Regions from separate parts of the Actinoplanes hulinensis genome, predicted to be linked through region 2. Evidence: riboswitches for the same ligand, from Rfam matches in the RefSeq annotation. Region 2 holds a riboswitch; the other holds the start of a gene.
What was found. A riboswitch is a leader RNA that binds a small molecule or an ion and turns the genes downstream of it on or off. The one in region 2 is predicted to bind cobalamin.
Positions count from the first base shown of each region.

Region 1: linked by a shared signal. The riboswitch ahead of KZ829_RS17615 (VWA domain-containing protein) and the one ahead of KZ829_RS18990 (CbtB domain-containing protein) in region 2 are both predicted to bind cobalamin.

Region 1 is NZ_JAHXZI010000008.1:356,955-363,562, reverse strand. Features, by position in the region: gene KZ829_RS17620 (gluconokinase) at 1-945, shown strand, start outside; cobalamin riboswitch at 1,074-1,198, shown strand; gene KZ829_RS17615 (VWA domain-containing protein) at 1,254-3,791, shown strand; gene cobO (cob(I)yrinic acid a,c-diamide adenosyltransferase) at 4,256-4,855, shown strand; gene KZ829_RS17605 (cobyrinic acid a,c-diamide synthase CobB) at 4,849-6,198, shown strand; gene KZ829_RS17600 (cobalamin biosynthesis protein) at 6,195-6,608, shown strand, end outside.
Region 2 is NZ_JAHXZI010000009.1:243,782-250,389, forward strand. Features, by position in the region: gene KZ829_RS18970 (helix-turn-helix transcriptional regulator) at 1-305, shown strand, start outside; gene KZ829_RS18975 (TIGR03086 family metal-binding protein) at 302-871, opposite strand; gene KZ829_RS18980 (suppressor of fused domain protein) at 938-1,426, opposite strand; gene KZ829_RS43110 (S8 family serine peptidase) at 1,423-2,589, opposite strand; adenosylcobalamin (AdoCbl) riboswitch at 2,669-2,819, shown strand; gene KZ829_RS18990 (CbtB domain-containing protein) at 2,827-3,021, shown strand; gene KZ829_RS18995 (CbtA family protein) at 3,012-3,734, shown strand; gene KZ829_RS19000 (histidine phosphatase family protein) at 3,731-4,273, shown strand; gene KZ829_RS19005 (GNAT family N-acetyltransferase) at 4,270-4,731, shown strand; gene KZ829_RS19010 (hypothetical protein) at 4,850-5,002, opposite strand; gene KZ829_RS19015 (DUF6193 family natural product biosynthesis protein) at 5,397-5,993, shown strand; gene KZ829_RS19020 (phytanoyl-CoA dioxygenase family protein) at 6,266-6,608, shown strand, end outside.

The DNA of each region.
Region 1 (6,608 bases), on a different contig from region 2:
GTCGTCCCCACCACGCACGCCCTCCGGTTGTCTCCCGAGGTGGCCACCGCCGCGGGCCTGCCCCCGGACGTACCGCTGATCATCGGCGCCGCCGACGGCCCGCTCGCCAACCTCGGCGTCGGCGCCACCCCGCCCGGCGTCGCGGCGGTCTCCCTCGGCACGAGCGGCGCCCTCCGTACCGTCGTGGACCGCCCCACCGCCGACGCCGCCGGCCGCCTGTTCTGCTACGCCCTCACCGAGGACCGCTGGGTGATCGGCGGAGCGGTCAACAACGCCGGCTCGGTCGTACGCTGGGCCGCCCAGAGCCTCGCCGCCGGCGCCCCGGGCGAACCGGCCGCCGAGGCGGAGGGCGCCGACGACCTGGACGCCGCCCTGCTGGCCGAGGCCGCCGGGATCCGGGCCGGCAGCGAGGGCCTGCTCTGCCTGCCCTACCTTCTGGGCGAACGGGCCCCCTGGTGGCGCCCCGGCATGCGCGGCGCCTACCTGGGCCTGCGCCGCGAACACGCCCGCCCGCACCTGGTCCGCGCCGCCGTGGAGGGCGTGTGCCAGCAGCTCGCCCTGGTCCGCGACTCCTTCGACGCCGAAGGTTGCCCGGTCACCGAGATCCGCGCCACCGGCGGCGCCGCCGCCTCCCACCTGTGGGTGTCCGTCCTGGCCTCCGCCTTCGACCTCCCGGTGACGGTCGCCGACGTCCCCGAGGGCACCGCCCTGGGCGCCTGCCTTCTGGCCCGGCACGCCCTCGGCGAACTCCCCGATCTGGACCGCGCCGCCGACCTGGTCCCCACCGCGAACGCCACCCACCCCGACCCGGAGGACGCCGCCCTCTACCGCCGCCTGCGCCCCCTGGTGGAACGCTCCGCCCTGGCCGTCCTGGACGTGGTGGCCGAACTCGACCGTCTGGCTCCCGAGCCCCTGCCCGCCACCGAGAAGGCCGTAACCGGTTGAGCCGCCCCGCCGTACCTGATCGGACAGTGCGGCGCAGACCGCCCCCGGAGAAGCCGCGCCGGCGGGTGACGGATCCCGCGTTGACGGGTGCCCGGCCGGTCGGGAAGAGTGACCGGCGAGCGGTTGCGGAGGAACCCGGTGCGATTCCGGGACGGTCCCGCCACTGTGACCGGGGAGCGACCCGCTGACCACACGCCACGGCGCCCACGCCGGAAGGCGAGCGGGAAACGTCGATCCGGGAGTCAGGAGACTCCGGCCGCTCGCGTCGACCGACGAGCGGGCGTGGACACCCGCCGGAAGGGATCCTGGTGACTGCTCCGTACCCGTTCTCGGCCGTGGTGGGCCTCGACGACCTGCGCCTGGCCCTGCTGCTGACCTCGGTGTCCCCGGCGGTCGGCGGGGTCCTGGTCCGAGGCGAGAAGGGCACCGCGAAGAGCACCGTCGTCCGCGCCCTGGCCGGCCTGCTGCCACCGGTCACGGTGGTACCCGGCTGCCGTTTCGCCTGCGCTCCCGCCGCCCCGGACCCGGCTTGCCCGGACGGCCCCCACCCCGCACTCCCCGGCGCCCCGGCGGCCGCCGCCGCCACGGTCCGGCCCGCGTCGCTCGTCGAGTTGCCGGTCGGCGCCACCGAGGACCGGGTGGTCGGCACGCTCGACCTGCAGCGCGCGCTCACCGACGGGGTGAAGGCCTACGAGCCGGGTCTGCTCGCCGCCGCGCACCGGGGTGTCCTCTATGTCGACGAGGTGAACCTCCTGCCGGACCACCTGGTGGACCTGCTGCTGGACGCGGCGGCGATGGGCCGGGCACACGTCGAGCGGGACGGGGTGTCGGTCAAGCACGCGGCGAGATTCCTGTTGGTCGGCACCATGAACCCGGAGGAGGGCGAGCCCCGGCCCCAGTTGGTCGACCGGTTCGGCCTGGTCGTGAACGTCGCCGCGCCCCGCGACGCCCGCCAGCGCGCCGAGGTGGTGCGCCGCCGCCTCGCCTACGAGGCCGACCCGGACGTTTTCGCGGCGCGCTACGCCGGCGCCGAACGCGACTACGCGGCCCGCATCGCCGCCGCCCGCGCCGCCCTTCCGGCGGTGACGCTGCCCGACGCCGAACTCGACCGGATCGCCCGGGTCTGCCTCGCCTACGGCGTGGACGGCATGCGCGCCGACATCGTGGTCGCCCGCTGCGCCGTGGCCCTGGCCGCCTGGCACGGCCGCGACCGGGTCACCGCCGACGACGTCCGGGACGCCGCCGGGCTGGCCCTTCCGCACCGCCGCCGTACCGATCCGCTGGACCCGCCCGGCACCGACGAGCAGAAGCTCGAGGACGCCCTGGCCGAAGCCGAACGCCAGGCAGAACAGGAACGTGCCGAACAGGAACGCGCCGACCGCGAACAGGCCGACCGCGAACAGGCCGATCGCGAACAGGCCGGCCAGGACGGTAGAAACGGCGGCGACCCCGACGACGAGCCGGACCCGGACGACGGCGGCCCCGGCGGCGGAGGCCCCCGAAACGACACCCCGCGCGACGGCGGCGGGCCGTCCGGAGCAGGATCACCCCACGGGGGTACGGAGGAGAGCACGCCCCCCTCCAGCAACGACGGGGCGCCACAACCGGAGAAGGCGGGCGCGACCGCCACTGCCGGCCAGGCGTTCCGCACCCGCACACTCCGGATCACCGCCCGTGGCGAGGGCGGTCACGCCGGCCGCCGCTCCCCGGCCTTCGCCCGTCGGGGCCGCGTAGTCGGCAGCCGCGTCCCGCAGGGCAAGCTCTCCGGCGTCCCTCACCTCTTCGCCACTCTCCGGGCTGCCCTCGACCGGGCTTCCCTCGACCGGGCTGCCCTCGACACCATTACCCCTACCCACCCGACCCCCGTCACCCGCAACGGCACCTCCCATGACCAGCCCTCCCAGGAGCCGGTGTCTCAGGAGCCGGTGGCCCAGGACCGACTGTCCCCGGATCGGTTGGTGGGGGAGTCAGTGGCCCAGGACCGACTGTCCCCGGATTGGTTGGTGGGGGAGTCGGTGGCTCAGGACCGGGTGGCTCAGGACCGGGTGGCTCAGGATCGGGTGGCCCAGGACCGGGACCGGGTGGCCCCGGAGCGGCTTGTGCGGGGGGCGGGGTCCGAGGATCAGCCTGCTCGGGAGCGGCGGGGTGGGATCCGGGTGTCGCCGCGGGATCTGCGGGAATCGGTGCATGTGGGGCGCGAGGCGAACCTGGTGCTCTTCGTGGTGGACGCGTCCGGGTCGATGGCCGCGCGGAAGCGGATGACGTTGGTCAAGACGGCGGTGCTGTCGCTGTTGCGGGACGCCTATCAGCGGCGGGACCGGATCGGGATGATCACTTTCCGGGGGCGGGACGCCGAGGTGGTGCTGCCGCCGACGTCCAGTCATGAGGTCGGCGTGATGCGGCTGGCCGCGTTGCGGACCGGTGGCCGTACCCCGCTCGCGGCGGGGCTCCGTGCCGCGGCCGCGACCATCGCCACCGAGCGCCGCCGCGACCCGCGACGGCGTCCGCTGCTGGTGGTGGTCACCGACGGCCGGGCCACGAGCGGACCCGACCCCGCACTGCTCGCGCCCGCGCTGGCCGGTGTGGCGACCGTGGTGGTCGACTGCGAGTCCGGCCCGGTCCGGCTGGGCCTGGCCGGAAAGCTGGCGGCGGTTCTCCGAGCCGATCTCATGCCGCTGGAACACCTTCAATCCACCACCGTTCTCCAGCCGGCGGCCCGCGCCGCCGCCACCGCGTCGGCTCCGGCCGACCGCGCCTACCGCGCCGCCTCGGCTCCGGCCGACCGCGCCGCCTCGGACCGCACCGCCTCGGCTCCGGCCGACCGCGCCTACCGCAGCGCCGCGTAGGCGGTTCGGTGCGGTTCGAACCGGTGTCCGCGGGCCGCGCTCATCCGCCCGTCGGTGCCGGCCCGCCGGACCGGGACAGCATCGAGGTCAGCCGGTCGCGTCCGGCGGGTTGTGGGTGCTTTTTCAGGGTGCGGATGCCCGGCGGGCGCTCACGTCGCGCCGTCCGTGTGCCCGGCCTGCCGCTATGACACGGGCAGACGACCACGGAGAACGTTACGTGTGTGCTTGCCGGCGCGAATGGGCCGCACTATGAGGACAGAGGCGTCATATGAGCTGGGACCGCCGGGTTCGGGCGCTGTGCGGTGGGGTGAGGCAAACGTTGGGGTGAGGGTGGGGTTCGCGGGAGGGTGAGGGGCGCGCGCCGGGCGGGCCACCTTCGCCCCGGCCGGCGGGACGGTGTGGGTTGGGCTGGACGCTCACCCCGTACCGGGAATGGGGTTGATCTTGACGACGAGGAGGAGCGCGTGCCGCAAGGGAAAGTGACGAGCGTGCCCGACGACGGGCTGACGACGCGGCAGCGGCGGCGGCAGGCGGTGTTCGCGGTGCACACCGGGCCGGGCAAGGGGAAGTCGACGGCCGCGTTCGGGATGGCGCTGCGGGCCTGGAGCGCGGGGTGGCCGATCGGGGTGTTCCAGTTCGTCAAGTCGGAGAAGTGGAAGGTCGGCGAGGAGGCCGCGCTCAAGGCGCTCGGCGCGGCCGGGCAGACACCCGTGACCTGGCACAAGATGGGTGAGGGCTGGTCCTGGATCCAGCGTGCGGGCAGCGAGCGGGACCACGCCGCCGAGGCCGCCGAAGGGTGGGCGCAGATCAAGCGGGACCTGGCCGCGGAGACGTTCCGGTTCTACGTGCTGGACGAGTTCACCTATCCGATGAAGTGGGGCTGGGTGGACGTCGAGGACGTGATCACGACGCTGCGGGAGCGGCCGGGCACCCAGCATGTGGTGATCACCGGGCGGGACGCGCACCCGGACCTGGTGGCGGCCGCCGACCTGGTCACCGAGATGACGAAGGTGAAGCACCCGATGGACGCCGGGCGTAAGGGACAGCAGGGCATCGAATGGTAGACCGGCTGGTCATCGCGGCGCCGGCGTCGGGGCACGGGAAGACGACCGTGGCCACCGGGCTGCTGGCGGCGTTCGCGCGGCGCGGGGTGCCGGTGGCGCCGTTCAAGGTGGGGCCGGACTACATCGACCCGGGCTATCACGCGCTCGCCGCCGGGCGGCCCGGCCGCAACCTCGATCCGGTGCTGGTCGGGGAGGATCTGGTCGGGCCGCTGTTCGCGCACGGGGCGCAGGGCGCCGAGCTGGCGATCGTCGAAGGGGTGATGGGGCTCTACGACGGGCGTACCGGGGCGGGGGACACCGGCTCGACCGCTCAGGTGGCCGCGCTGCTCGACGCGCCGGTGATCATGGTCGTGGACGCCGCCGCGCAGGGGCGGTCGATCGCCGCCGTGGTGCACGGTTTCCGCAGTTTCGGGACGGTGCGGCTGGCCGGCGTGATCCTCAACCGGGTCGGTTCGGAGCGGCACGAGCGGATCCTCCGGGACGCCTGCGAGGAGGTGGGCACGCCGGTGCTGGGCGCGCTGCGCCGCGCCGACGCGGTGGCCGCGCCCTCCCGGCATCTCGGGCTGATCCCGGCGGCGGAACGGCGCGCCGAAGCGCTGGCCTCGGTCGACGCGCTGGCCGCGCTGATCGCCACGTCCGTCGATCTCGAGGCGGTCGCGGCGGTGGCCCGCTCGGCGCCACCCCTGCCCTTCCGGGCATGGACACCGGTCAGCGAGACGCCGGTTCCGGGCCGTCCCCTGGTCGCCCTCGCCGGTGGTCCGGCCTTCTCCTTCTCGTACGCCGAGACGCGCGAATTGCTGGCCGGCGCCGGAGCCGACGTGGTGACCGTGGACCCGCTGCACGACAAGACCCTGCCCGAGGGGACGCGGGCACTGGTGGTGGGCGGCGGGTTCCCCGAGGTGTACGCGTCGTCGCTGTCCGCCAACGAGCCGCTCCGGGAGTCGGTGCGGTCGTTCGCGTCGGCGGGCGGGGTGATCGCCGCCGAGTGCGCCGGGCTGCTGTGGCTGTGCCGCACCCTGGACGGCGAGCCGATGTGCGGGGTCATCGACGCCGAGGCGGTGATGACGCCGACGCTGACCCTCGGCTACCGGGACGCGGTCGCGCTCGGCGACAGCCCGCTCGCGGTGGCCGGGACCCGGGTGACCGGGCACGAGTTCCACCGGACCGTGGCGCATCCGCGGTCGGGGCTGCTGCTGTCCCCGGCCGGGCAGGCGGCGTGGGCGTGGCGGGGCGCCGATCCGGAGGGGTTCGCGACGCCGTCGGTGCACGCCTCCTACCTGCACCTGCACTGGGCGGGGCAGCGCGGCATCGCGGAACGGCTGGTTCGCGCGGCGACCTCGTGACGCTGGTCGTCGGGTTCGGCGCACGCGCCGGGGTGACCGCCGGAGACCTCTCCGATGCGGTCCGCGGCGTCCTGGCCGGTGAGGGGCTGGCGTGCTGCCCGGTCGCGGTGCTGGCCACGCTCGACCGGCGGGCCGCCGAGGACGGTCCGCGGGAGTTCGCGGCCGCTGCCGGGTGGCGCCTGGCCGGGTTCCCGGCTTCCGAGCTGGCCGCTCAGCCGGTGCCCACACCCAGCGCCGCGGTCGGGACGGCGGTCGGCACGCCGAGTGTGGCCGAGGCCGCCGCCCTGCGGGCCGCCGGTCCGGGCGGCCGCCTGATCGTCCCGAAGCGGGTGCGCTCCGGCGTGACGGTCGCGGTCGCCCGGCCGGCCGGATCTTCGCGGCTGGCTGTCAGCGCTGTTTCAACGGCCGTG
Region 2 (6,608 bases):
TGCTCGCCGCCGTCTTCGACATCGTCGAAAACCGGTACACCGGGCCCCTGTCGCTGACCGACGTCGCCGCCGAAGTCGGCCTCACCGCGGGTCACCTCACCACGGTCGTACGCGAGAAGACCGGCCGCACCGTCCAACAGTGGATCACCCAGCGCAGGCTGCAGGAGGCCCGCCGTCTGCTGACCGAAACCGATCTGCCGGTCGCCGCGGTCAGCCGCCGCTGCGGCTACCCCGACGTCTCCTACTTCACCAAACGGTTCCGCCTCGAACACGGCGTCACCCCGGCCCAGTGGCGCACAACCTAACCGGCCTGCCACGACGGATCACGCCCGGTCAGCGCCAGCAGCTGCGCGAACCGGTCCGCTCCCGCGCCGACACTCACCGCCGGCCCGAACGCACCCATCTGCCGGCCCATGTCCCCCATCGAGTCCAGGAACTCCGCCGTCGGCGGCAGCAACGCCGGATCCACCTCGTACGGCTGGCCCGTGGCGTGCGCCAGATCCCAGCCGTGCACCACCAGGTCCACCACCATCATCAGACCGAGCGTGTGCTGCGGCAGCCCCATCCCCGGCGACACCCCGTCCAGCACCCCCGGATCCGACCACGCCGCGACCATCGCCTCGGCCTCCGCCGCGAAATCGTCGCGCCACGCGCCGGTCAGACTGTCCGGAGTGACACTCCAGTCGACCTCCGCCCGGGCCGCTACCAGCTGAAAGTTTCGGACCACCTGAAACAGATGATTCAGCAGGTCACGAACTTTGAACTCGGCACACGGCGTGGCATGCCCGAGCTGCTCGTCACGCACCCCCGCCACCAGAGCCGAAACGGCGGGCACGGCACGCCCCAGCAGGTCACTGATCTCGGTAGACATCCACCCAGACTAGAAACCCCCGCCGCCCGCAGCCAGCACCCGGCACCACCCGGACGGGTGAACGCGTCACGCCCGAGCGGGGTCGGTCACCATCAGCGGATCCTCCGGAACGTCCACCCGCCCGTCGGCCTCCGCCGCCGTCACCCCCACCAACTGCAGGAACCGGCTACCCAACTGCGGATCCTCGGTGAGGATCAACACCGTCAAACCGGTGTCCGGGCCGTCCGTGTGCGGAAAACCCGTCACCGGGCCACCCCAGTTGATCCACTGACCGTCCTCCACCGGACCGTCCAGCGACGCCACATACGCCGCCACCTGATCCAGCAACACGAACGGCCACTGTGGCGGCTGCTCCTCAACGCCGCGGGCCACCCGCACCGTCAACTCGAAACCCCAGCGCTCACCCAGCCCGTACCCCACCAGATGCCAATGCCCGGCCGCCGGATACGCCGACGCCGCCCGCAACCGGTAACCCTCAGCCGGATACGTCACATGCCACGGCTGCTCATCCGGATACAGCCCGCCCAACGCCTCGGTGACCGCGTCCCACATCATCCCGGCATTCGATCATGACCGGCCCGCCAACCGCGACGCCGACCCCGGCCGGCGACCACCGCCACCACACCGGCCAGCACCGCCAGCCCCGCACCACCGGCCGCGAACCAGCCCGCCCGCACCCACTCCGACGAATCCGCCGCCCGCCCCGGCGCCGCCACCACCGCGGGTGAGACCGCGGCCACCACCGGGCCCGCCTCCTCCGTCAGCGCCCGATACGGATTCAGCAGCCCGTACCCGTACTCGTCACTGCGCACACCACCCGGCGCCGGATCCACCGACCGCAACAACCGCCGGGTTATCTGCGCCGCACTCTCCCGCGGAAACCGCTGCCTCAGCAGCGCCACCGTCGCCGTCACGAACGGCGTCGCGAAACTCGTCCCCTGCACCACCTGATGACCGGCCACCGGCGACGCCACCGTCACGTCCCCGAACGCCACCAGATCCACATGCTCACCGACCTGCGAATACGACGCCCGCAACCCGTCCGCACCGACCGCGCCGACACCGATCACCCCCGGATAGTCCGCCGGATACACCACGCCGGCGTCCGGGCCGTCGTTACCGGCCGCCGCCACCACGATCACCCCGGCCGCCACCGCATCCGCGATCGCGGACTGCACCGCCGGGCTCTCCTGCGGCATCACCAGCGAAATGTTGATCACCTGGGCGCGACCCGGGCCCGCCGCCCACCGAATCCCCTGCGCGAACGTCTGCGCACCACCACCCGACGACGCCACCGCCGACTCGTCGATGTCCTGCTGCTCACTCACCCGCACCGGCACGATCGTCGCCCCCGGCGCCAGACCCTGCACCCCACTGCCCGCATCCGCGCCCGCCGCGATGATCCCGGCCACCCCCGTCCCGTGACCCACACAGTCCCGGCGGCCCGCGAACTCGTTACGCAGAAAATCCCGGCCCGCCGCCACCTGACCCCTGAGCTGCGGATGCCGCGCATCGACCCCGGAATCGACCACCGCCACCCGCACCCCGGCCCCGGTCGCCAACCCCGCCAACCGCGCCGGCGCGTACGCCCTCAACTCCGCCGGCACCGCCGACACCACCGGCTTCGCACCCAGGCACTGCGCCGCCCACACCTGCTGCGGAACCGGCACCGCCACCGACACCACCAGCCCGGCCACCACCGCCACCGGCCACCGCACCACGACACACCCCCGACCCCGTAGACCGGCGTGGATGCTACCGCCCGACGGTTGTGCCCGGCCCACCCCGGCCGATAGGTTGAGAATCCAATCTGCGGTGCGCTGAGGGAAATCCGGTGAAACTCCGGTGCGGTCGCGCCACTGTGAACCAGCCCCACGGGGCCGGTGAGTCAGGACGCTCACGCGCCGCAGGCCCCATCGATCGGGACGCGTCATCCCGTAGGAGGTTGATCCGCCATGCCCAAGGCACAAGCGCTCACCACCCCCGCCATCTCCACCAAACTGCTGGCCACCGCCGCCGGCTTCACCGGCATCATGCTGCTGCTGGCCTACCTCGTCGCCTTCGACCAGGGCGCCCTCTCCCAGTCCGGCATGTACCTGCACGAACTCATGCACGACGGACGGCACCTGCTCGGTGTCCCGTGCCACTGACCCCCAGCTACCCACAACTGCTGCTGAGGGGACTACTCGCCGGGCTCATCGCCGGACTGCTCGCCGGAACATTCGCCTACCTCGCCGGTGAGCCGCACATCAACGCGGCCATCGCCATCGAAGAAGCAGGCGCACCCGCCGGCGAGACTCTCGTCTCCCGCGACGTCCAGTCCGGGCCCGGCCTGTTCCTGGCCACCGGCCTCTACGGCATCGCACTCGGCGGCATCCTCGCCACCGCCTACACCGTCCTACGCCGGCGCCTGCACACCGGCAGCGACACCACCGCCGCCCTCGGCCTCGCCACAGCCGCCCTGACCGGCATCGTCCTCGTGCCCTACCTCAAATACCCACCCAACCCACCCGCTGTCGGCGACCCGGCCACCATCGACCAGCGCACCGCCGCCTACCTCGCCGCGGTCGCCCTCGGCCTGGTCGCCGTCTGGGCCGCAACCCTCGCCGCCCGCACCCAAACCCACCCCTGGGCCCGCGCCACCGCCGCCGCGGCCGCCTTCCTGGTCGTCGTCACCATCGCCTACACCCTCCTTCCCACCTTCGACGAGGTCCCCGCCGACTTCCCCGCAACCCTGCTGTGGGACTTCCGGATCACCTCACTCGGCACCCAGACCATCCTCTGGACCACCCTCGGCCTCGGCTTCGCGGGCCTGCTCGCCCGCCTCGCCCACCGCACCGAAACCCCCGTCACAGTTCCGTGACCGGCCTACGCCTGATCGCCGCCGGACACACCCGCGCCCTGCGCCGGGCCGTGTTCGGCGGCGACGACCCTCTCGACGAAGCCGCCCGCAACATCGCCCGCACCCTGCACATCCCCGGCAACGGCCCATGGGTCAGCGCACCCTCCCACGCCGCCCGCGAAACCGCCGCACTGCTCGGCGCCACCCCCGGCATCGACCCGGCACTCGCCGACCCCGACCACGGCACCTGGACCGGCCACACCCTCGACCAGATCGACCCGGCCGACCTGCACACCTGGCTCACCGACCCGGCAGCGGCACCCCACGGCGGCGAAACCCACACCCAGCTCCTGGCCCGCGCCACCACATGGCTGCGCAACCAGCATCAGCCGGCACTCACCGCCGTCGCCCACCCCATGACCATCCGCGCGGTACTCGCCGCCGCCCTCGACCTCCCGGCAACCGCCATCCGCCGCCTCGACGTCGCCCCACTCGCCGTCACCCGCCTCACCCACCACCCCGACGGCTGGCACCTGCACCTGCCACAATCCACCCCGTGACCCTGCGCATCACCATCGACGACCTCACCGGCCCCGACATCGCCGCCCTCCTGCAACAACACCTCGACGACATGCGCGCCACCAGCCCACCCGACAGCAAACACGCCCTCGACCTCGACGGCCTCCGCACACCCGACATCACCCTCTGGACCGCCCACGACGGCCCCCACCTCGTCGGCTGCGCCGCCCTCAAACACCACGACCCCACCACCGCCGAAATCAAATCCATGCGCACCGCCACCACCGCCCAACGCCGCGGCGTCGCCACCACCCTCCTACAACACCTCATCACCCAAGCCCGCCACCGCCACTACACCGACCTCTACCTCGAAACCGGCACCGCCGACTACTTCGCCCCCGCCCGCGCCCTCTACCAGCGCTTCGGCTTCCGAACCTGCCCACCCTTCGCCCACTACCAACCCGACCCCCACAGCACCCACATGCACCTCACCCTCTAAACCCTTTCCGGTACGCACGACCCAGCCCCCGCCGAACCACACCTCCCGCCGCACCACGCGACCAACTGCCCGCGCACGCCCGCGACGCACCATCCGGGCTGAGCGCCCCCGGTCACCCTCACCCCAAACCCCACGCCTCGTGCGGGCGCGGCCCGCAGAAACGCAGCGACCACACGAACATCTCGAGCAGTGGTTCGAGAACCTCGATTCGTTGCTCGTCGCCAGCGGTGAGCAAGGCCGCCTGCACACGGTCGTGCAGGCGGTTCCACATGTCCTCGCCGATGTCCGCGGAGCAGACTGAGCGCCTCCCGGCCGACCTCCCAGTTGCCGGTGATGACCAGCAGCTCCAAAATCGGTGAGCAGTCGTACTCCGCGAGTGCGTACAGCAGCGTTCCGCGGCTGCGTGCCGTGCGCGGATCGGTCAGCAGCGTGGCTTAGGTCGTGAGTACGGGCCCCGAATGTCGATGATCTTGGGGGCCACCGCGCTTCCACTGGTTTTCGTGGTCGTGAGTTTCGGACCGCGGTCGGCGCCGACGCTCTGTGGCTCAGGTTCGGATGGGTCCGTGCGGATGCAGCTGACTTTCACCTGAGCGTGTCTACTCATCTGCGGCAAACACCGCTTGTCGGGGTCTATGGCGCCGCGGGGCTCATGACAAGATTCCCGGATGCGTGAGGCCGACGAACTGAACCGGCGAACTGGTCTCGAGAGGCTGAGCGGCGGCTCGGACCGTTTCGGCCCGGTCGCAGCCTTTCTGTTTACATCCAGTGGCCACCTCAGCGTTCGCGCCGGTTGCGGCGGAGGCTACGAGGTGATGGTCTGGGCCTACGGCGGTGACCCGGCCGCAGCGGGTCGGACGGGCGACCTGGACGAGATCGCCGGCGCCATGCTCGACCTGCACGACGGCCGTTCCGCGGAGGAGCTTGCCGAGCGCCACACCTACCTTGCCGTCACCGAGCCGGGTGCCGCGATCGAAGCGCTCTGGCACATCATCACCGAACACGACGCGGAAGTCACTGTGCCGCTCGCCCGCGCCGCCGCAGCGAACCCGGTACTCCGCCGTGCGTGGCCGTGGATCAGTCACGGCACCCTGAACCTGTTCGACCGTCGTGACCGGCCCAGCCTGGTCAAGCGCGGCCTCGCGTTCCACCCGGCGGTGGGCGGGTTCATGGTGCGCCCCTACGGCGGCGAGATGCACGCCGCCGAGCCAACGGAGACTGCGGTCGCCCGGGCAGCCGAGACAGTCGCCTCCTGGGAGGACTGATCGGCCCTGATTTCGGAGCCGGCGGGGATTGTCGCCGGTTGTTTCACGATCTTGGCGGCCAGCATGTGTAGCGAAACCGGCCATGGCAGCTTCGCCTCAGACCCTGCCTAACTGCGGACGAAGTTCATTGGTGCTCGGACACTTCGGTGGCACAGGACTTGGGGTCCCAGTGGTACGGGCCGAAAAAACAACGGATATGGGCTGACCAGGGAACGCGGTAGCGCTACGGAAAAGCGGTTGCCTGGCGATCTCGCCTCACCGACCCTGGCCCGATGGACCTCAAAGACGCGGCGCAGGCCTGGCAGACCGACGGTTTCGTGATCCTCCCAGGCTTCCTGCCTGCAGAGGAGTTGACATCAGCGGTACGGGAACTGGACCTGTTGTTCCCCTCGGCCGACGGATTCCATGACGGCACTGATCCGCGTCACGCGCGTTTCATCGGCGACGAGTTCGCCGGGATTGACACCTTCCCGTTCGCCAGCGCGGAGATCAGCCTGGTGGCTCTGAACCGTCGCATCCTGGCGTTGGCCAAGGCCCTGCTGGAGGAAGACGATGTTCACCTCTACGGCGCGGAGGCCTGGGCCAAGTACACCGGCGCCTGCGACTACGACCAGG